Regions from separate parts of the Paenibacillus sp. MMO-58 genome, predicted to be linked through region 2. Evidence: riboswitches for the same ligand, from Rfam matches in the RefSeq annotation. Region 2 holds a riboswitch; the other holds the start of a gene.

Region 1 (3,738 bases), 340 kb from region 2:
GCTGTTCTCCTCGTCTACGCCAGTCTCGCCAAGATGAGCGGTGCTAAGAATCTGCTTCGGATTTGCTCCAAATAACATGGTTGCGAAGGAAAGCGGATAAATGCCGACATCCAGCAGCGCGCCACCAGCCAAAGCCGGTTTGAATAAACGTCCTTCCGGATTAATTCCGGTACGGAAGCCAAAGTCTGCCTTCAGCAGCCGAACATCGCCGATACGGCCCTCTTTAACCCACTCACGGACCTTGCGGATGACCGGCAGGAACCGCGTCCACATCGCTTCCATCAAGAAGATGCGGTTTTCTCTTGCGTATTGCACAACTTCTTCCGCTTCTTTACATTAACCGTAAACGGCTTCTCGCATAATACCGCTTTGCCTGTGCGAAGACATTGCAGAACATGTTCCTTATGGGACGGGTGAGGAGTCGCGACATAAATAATGTCGATCTCGGCATCGTTCACCAGCTCCTCATAGCTTCCATATGCGCGTTTACCGCCGAATTTACCGGCAAACTCTTCCGCCTTCTCAAGTGAGCGAGAGCCTACCGCGCTTAGCTCAGCATCCTGGGCAAAAGCCAAATCGCGGGCGAATTGGGATGCAATCCAGCCTGCGCCAAGAATGCCCCATTTGAACGTTCTATTCTCCATTATTTCCTACACCTCCAACCGCAGTATATCAGCAATTGAGCCGATATGAAAGCGGTTAAAGGCGATAGTTCCAGCCTTAATTTTGCTGCTTGGAAATGAAAAACAACGTAAACCAGATAAACACAAAACCTGTAATCTGCGCGCTAGTGATCACTTGGCCAAATACCGTCCAGTTCAGGAGAACGCCTACCATCGGGAAGCTTAGCTCGGCGATTGTCGCGTAAGAAGCCTTGATCTTGCTTAGACCTTTATAGTAGACAAGCAGGCTGAGCAGCCCCGGAAGCAAAGCCTGAAGCAGCAGATTGACGATAACAGCTACCAAGTCCGTTCCTTCCGCCAGCTTCCATGCTGCTCCCTCCGACCAGGTAATCACGAGCAGCAGTGGCAATGCCATCATAAATCGCAGGGATGTAACCGTCTCGTATTTCATGCTGCCAAGCAGATAACGCCCCATTACCGTCGATCCGCCCCATAACGCCGCTGCGCCTAGCGACAGCAAGCTGCCGACCTGGACAAATTCATTGACATGGCCAAAAGGGAGCGTAAAGCCAAAGGTCAGCAAATAGGTTCCGATAATAGCCAGCACGAGCAAAGGTCCGATTTTTTTGGGCAGAAGCTCTTTCAATAGGATCCTTGCCATCACAATTGCGAAAAGCGGCTGCATCTTCTGCAGCAGCAGGACCGCATTGGGATTGCCGTGAACGAGGCCTTGCGTGAACAGAATCGTTGCCAGCGCCGATCCGCCCCATGAGACAAACAGCAATGCGCCAAGCTGGCGGAGACGAACCCCGCGAAGATCCGCGCGGAACTTCCATAATACGGGGGCTGCTGCAATGAACAAAATGATATGCTCCAGTAGCACGATTTGGGTAGACGTTAATGTTTTCAGCAAAATAATGCGGAATACCGGATCCACGCCCCACAGCGCGGCTCCTAGAACAACCAGCCAAAACTCCGGTTTAACGGGAGATTTGGTACGAATAAGTGGTGATGCGGTGACATTGCTCATAATGAAGTACCCTTTCTGAATACAGGACGGAGCAAGCGTTACGGCTGCGCCTTCGGCTAGAAGAGCAGCAGACGGTTACGCTATGCAATAAAAAGCCCCGATCCGCTTGATTTCGCGAATCGGGGCCAACTCAAATAAACATGCATATGGGCGGTTTCCCGCCTTCTGCAGGCTTACTTAAGCGATCTTCTATCATCCGGACTATACCGTCGGCCTTGGAGTTGCACCAAGTCAGTCCCCTTGCTGTTAGTCAGCTCAGGGAGTCGCGGGCTTTGCTATCCTCTGCCAGGCAGGGAATCACGTTTACCGCCGGTCAGGAATTTCACCCTGCCCCGAAGATCCTTATTCCATTAAATTTTTTAAATGATTGGATTGAGTATAACGCTGTTTTTCCGAGTTGTCTAGTATGAATAGTAAGTTTTTACAATCGTTTAACTACACTTTTACTTGCAGTGCTTCAGAGACAAGCGGCGCAACTTCCTTCGCCAGCAGTCGGATGGACGATTCCACCTGAGCGGCAGGCATGCCGCCAATATCCATCTGGGCCATAAAGCGGGAATGCCCAAACAGCTTATGCTGAGCGATTATCTTCTCCGCAATCAGCTCCGGACTTCCGATCGCAAGCGATCCCGCCAGCTTCTCGAAATCCTCACGCGAGAGCGGAGTTCCGTTCTCCTTGCCGCCCATGAACTGGGAATAGTACACCGAATAACCGGCATAAAATTCATCCAGCGCCTGCTCGGTTGTCTTCGCAACGTAACAGTGGCCGGTAATCGCTACCCTCAGCTCTTCTTCCCGGTAGCCAGCTGCGATGCCCGCTTCCTTGTAGCAGTCTACAAGATGCTTGTATTTCTGCGGTTCTCCGCCAAGCAGCGCCAGTGCCATCCCTGCCCCCTGCCGACCGGCCAGAGCCGCGCTTTCCGCCGTACTGCCTACGCCGACCCAGAGCGGGATAGCCGGCTGCACCGGACGCGGAGCAATTTCCGCATTCTCCAAAGGACTGCGAAGACGGCCGCTCCATGTAATCCGTTCCGACAAATTAAGCTGTCTCATTAATTCCAGCTTCTCAGCGAACAATTCTTTATAGTCATCCAGCTCAAAGCCAAAGAGCGGGAACGATTCGATATAAGCACCGCGGCCTGCGATAATTTCCGCACGCCCGTCCGAGATGAGATCCAGCGTCGCAAAATCCTCGAATACCCGTACTGGGTCCGCAGTCCCTAGTACCGTAGTCGCGCTTGTAAGCCGAATGCGGGAGGTCGCCTGCGCAATTGCGGCAAGTATAACCGGTGGCGAGGATAAAGCAAAGTCCAAGCGGTGATGCTCGCCTACCCCAAATACGTCAATACCCGCTTCATCCGCAACTTTGGCTGCCCGGATAATTTCCTTCATTCGTTCTCCTGCGCTCTTAAGCCCGCCCGTATGGGGATCAACCGCAAGATCGCCTAATGTGTAAATGCCAAACTCAAAATTCCCGTCATTCCCTGATGAACCCATCCGTATGTCCTCCTCAGCAATGCCACCGTGATCTAATAGTCTAATGATTGACATTACTTCCATTCCTATTCATGTACGTAAAGTAAGTAATATACGTATAGTAAGTGAAGTCTCTAGTAAGTAATTGTGCCTAATTCTAAAGCATACGTCAAGCTTCCCTGCAAAAAAAGAAGGTTTTCATTTATAATACAGCTGAACTACGGCCGCCGCATCTTCTATAAACAAATAATCTCCACCTAATTGACCCTCTAAATCTCAAAGGATACTTTATCTACTATTATATGAAAGCCACCTGGAAGGGTTCATGCAAGGTAGGTCTCAAGAATCAGATCGAGTAATTCAAAGAATGAATATTTTTCAATTGACGTAAACGCTTGCATGATTTATAGTGATAACGAGCCAAATATATAACAAGCCTTTTGGCATGTTACTAGTTCGACTAGGCATGAGCCAAGGAGAGTATCCGCCCGGAATACGGCGGTGTCTTTTCTTGGTTTTTTTGTGCTCATAATGGGGAATTTACTACTGAGAGGAGGGATTGACGTGGGACTTACGGGACAACTTCGGATCGATCGGATCGTTGGCAAC
Region 2 (3,738 bases):
GACCGTTTGCGAGCGCTCGTAAGCCGAGATGCCCGTCGTGGTGGATACGTGGTCCACGGATACCGTAAAAGCCGTGCCGTGATAGTCCGTATTATGCTGAACCATCGGCGGCAGATCAAGCTGCTCTGCACGCTCCCGCGTGATAGGGACACAGACCAAGCCGCGTGCTTCCGTAATCATGAAATTAATAACTTCTGGTGACGCGGTCTCCGCCAGGGCAATCAAATCTCCCTCATTCTCGCGGTCCTCATCGTCCACTACGATAATCGGCTTGCCGGCCTTCAAATCCTCCAGCGCGGCTTCCATCAAGTCAAACACATTTTCTTGTTGTTCCAGCTCTTGCCTATTCATCAATTTCCCTCCCTGCTATCCGGTTATTACCCTCGTATTTACAGAAAACCATTCTCGCTTAAAAAAGCTGCGCTAAGCTTTGATTCGCTCCGCCCGGAAGAACCCGGTCTGCCGGCTGGTTTGTAATGAAGCAGATGATCGACGTATTTGCCGATGACATCGCATTCGATATTGACCGAATCGCCGGCTTTCTTGTTCATCAGCGCGGTTTCCCCCAACGTATGCGGGATCACCGATACCGAGAAGCCAGTGGCGTTGGTGCCGACCACCGTTAGACTGATTCCATCTATCGTAATAGAGCCCTTCGGAATGACATACCGCATCATTTCGTCGTCAGACAGCCGTATGGCGAACACAACCGCATTCGCATCCGTCTCCCGGCCGGTGATCATGCCGACTCCGTCGACATGCCCCTGCACGATATGACCGCCGAACCGGCCCCCGGCCATCATCGCCCTCTCCAGATTCACGTCCTGGCCCGGCCGGAGCTGATGCAGATTGGATTTCCGGTAGGTCTCCGGCATCACGTCCGCATCAAACGATGTCCGGTCGAAAGCTATGACGGTTAAACACACGCCGTTTACGGAAATGCTGTCGCCAAGGGCAACGCCTTCCGTCACCTTTGAAGCTTCTACCGTCAGAACCATCGCTTCGCCTTGCTTCTTAACCCGTCTTAAAGTGCCAACTTCCTCAATCAGGCCGGTAAACACGGGCACTCCCCCAATCTATTCATTACCGTATACCGGATATCCCGATATGCAAATATCTTCTCCTGCCATTTCCACCTTCACATTGTCCAGTTCAATGGCCTGCGACATCTTCTCGAACCCGGCGAACGTAAAGGTGCCGGGAGAGTCAAATCCGCCGATAATCTTGGTTGCCATGTAGATCATAATCTTATCGATCAATCCGGCTGCCAGCATAGCGCCGTTAAGCTTGCCGCCGCCCTCCAGCAAAATCGAACCGATCTCCAGCTCGCCAAGCTTGCGCATCGCTTCAGCCAGATCAACCTGTTCTCCGTCGCCGCATCGGATGACTTCAATGCCGGCATCGGTCAGTGCCTTTTCGCGCGCCGGATCAGCCTTCGCGGATGCGAGTACAATCGTGCGGGATAAGCCGTCCGTCACTATCCTTGCGTCCAGCGGCAGCCGAAGCTTGCTGTCCACAATAATCCGAACCGGATGAATCGCCGGAACTGCCGCTCGGGTCGTAAGCTGAGGATCATCCGCCAGCAAAGTCCCGATGCCCACCATAATCGCCTCGTGCTGGTGGCGCAGCGTATGCACCTGTTCGCGTGCGGCTGAGCCCGTAATCCATCGGCTGTCTCCCGTATGGGAAGCGATTTTGCCATCCAGCGTGCTTGCCGTCTTCAGCGTTACGTAAGGCAGCCGGGACGTAATGTACTTGTTGAATTTCTCGTTCATGCTCCGGGATTGCTCCTCAAGCAGTCCAACCTCGACCTCGATGCCTTCCTCCCGGAGACGCGCGATCCCTCTGCCCGCAACTTGCGGATTGGGATCCGTTGTCGCCACAACTACGCGAGCAGCCTTCGCATTAATAATGCGCTCGCAGCATGGCGGTGTTTTGCCGTAATGGCTGCACGGCTCTAGCGTTACATACACCGTTGCCCCTTCCGCTTCGTCGCCGGCCATCTGCAGCGCGTGTACCTCTGCATGACCTGTTCCCCGCTTAAGGTGGGTACCAACGCCAATAATGCGTCCATCCTTCACGACAACGCAGCCAACAACCGGATTAATGCCGGTCTGCCCGGAGGCTTTGCCGGCTAGTTCAAGAGCAAGACTCATATAATACGAATCGTTTAAAATTTCCATAAAATGCAAAACACCCCCATTAGCCAGCTTAGCCAACGGGGGTGGGAAAAATAACCATTTCATGCTTGCAAAAAGAAACTGTTCAAACGCAAACGTCCCTGCAGTCCCAATTTTGGAACCGCAACGTTTCGCGGATGAAATATAAGTCCAGTATAAAAATATAAAGAATGTATACTTTCTTATATTTCAAACAAACCTATCTCTCTTGTGAAAATAAGCACAAGAAAAATAAGCATGAACGCTCATACGCAAACGCATCAAATGTGTCCCCTTCTCCCATCCAGACTATACTGTCGGTCCCGGATTTGCACCAGGTCCACCGTTCCTTCCCGCGCAATGCGATGAATCGCTCTTGCATGGGATGGCCCGGGTCACGGACTGACGAGTAAGCGCCGCACGCAGGTGATTCCTGTTGTGCAAGCGCCGCTCGATCACCGCCGGTTGGGATTTTCACCCTGCCCCGAAGGTAAGCCACAAACTATAAATTTGTTAGTATCTTAACATTAAACTTCGTAAACTTCAACCTTTTGCATTTTATCGCGTCCTTTGAACGCGTCAACATGCTCCATGCCTTTAGCAACTTTGCCAAAAACGGTATGTTGGCCGTCAAGATGAGGCTGTGGCTGATAGCAGATGTAGAATTGGCTTCCGCCTGTGTTACGGCCTGCGTGTGCCATAGCGAGAGTACCGCGTTCATGCTTGTTCGGGTTGATCTCGCAGTTGATGGTGTAGCCAGGACCGCCAGTGCCTGTGCCGTTAGGGCAGCCGCCTTGCGCAACGAAACCAGGGATAACGCGGTGGAATACCACGCCGTTATAGAAGCCTTCGTTTGCAAGTTTTTCGAAGTTTGCTACCGTATTTGGAGCATCTTGGTCGAACAGATCGAGAATAACCTCTGCGCCGTTCTCAAGTGTGATTTTTGCTTGTTTAGCCATGTCTAACATCTACCTTTCTATGTCGAATAAGACTACGTTACCAAAAATCTCCCTCACTTAGCAAGCGATTTGAGAAGTCTTGCCGGAATTACGTCGTTGCCGACGATATTTTCGAGCGATTCGCGCTGCACAACGAGGTCGGATTGGCCGTCTTTTACGAAGACAACGGCAGGACGGCGGAAACGGTTGTAGTTGCTCGCCATCGAGTAGTTATAAGCGCCTGTGCAGGATACGGCAAGCAGGTCGCCCGTTTCCGCTTTTGGCAGCTCAAGGTCGATAATAAGCTTGTCGCCGCTCTCGCAAGCTTTGCCCGCGATTGTAACGGTTTCCGTATTGGCTTCGTTCGCGCGATTCGCCAGAATCGCTTCGTAACGGGATTGATACAGAGCCGGACGAGGATTATCCATCATGCCGCCGTCCACCGCGATATATTTGCGAACGCCCGGAATATCTTTCATTGTGCCGACGGTATACAGAGTTGTGCCCGCATCGCCTACGATACTGCGTCCCGGCTCAACCCAAATTTCAGGCAGCGGGAAGTTTGCGGCGGAGAAATTCGAAATAACCGCGTCGGTAATGGCAGCCACGTATTGAGCTACCGGAAGCGGAGTATCGCCTTC

What was found. A riboswitch is a leader RNA that binds a small molecule or an ion and turns the genes downstream of it on or off. The one in region 2 is predicted to bind FMN.
Region 1: linked by a shared signal. The riboswitch ahead of WFJ73_RS02330 (DMT family transporter) and the one ahead of ribD (bifunctional diaminohydroxyphosphoribosylaminopyrimidine deaminase/5-amino-6-(5-phosphoribosylamino)uracil reductase RibD) in region 2 are both predicted to bind FMN.

The regions. Positions count from the first base shown of each region.
Region 1 is NZ_JBBCVY010000001.1:534,454-538,191, reverse strand. It holds partial or broken gene WFJ73_RS02335 (Gfo/Idh/MocA family protein) at 1-644, opposite strand, end outside; gene WFJ73_RS02330 (DMT family transporter) at 721-1,653, opposite strand; FMN riboswitch at 1,834-1,997, opposite strand; gene WFJ73_RS02325 (LLM class flavin-dependent oxidoreductase) at 2,089-3,150, opposite strand; gene WFJ73_RS02320 (PRD domain-containing protein) at 3,694-3,738, shown strand, end outside.
Region 2 is NZ_JBBCVY010000001.1:877,762-881,499, reverse strand. It holds gene ribB (3,4-dihydroxy-2-butanone-4-phosphate synthase) at 1-351, opposite strand, end outside; gene ribE (riboflavin synthase) at 390-1,061, opposite strand; gene ribD (bifunctional diaminohydroxyphosphoribosylaminopyrimidine deaminase/5-amino-6-(5-phosphoribosylamino)uracil reductase RibD) at 1,077-2,183, opposite strand; FMN riboswitch at 2,448-2,655, opposite strand; gene WFJ73_RS04015 (peptidylprolyl isomerase) at 2,687-3,118, opposite strand; gene lysA (diaminopimelate decarboxylase) at 3,172-3,738, opposite strand, start outside.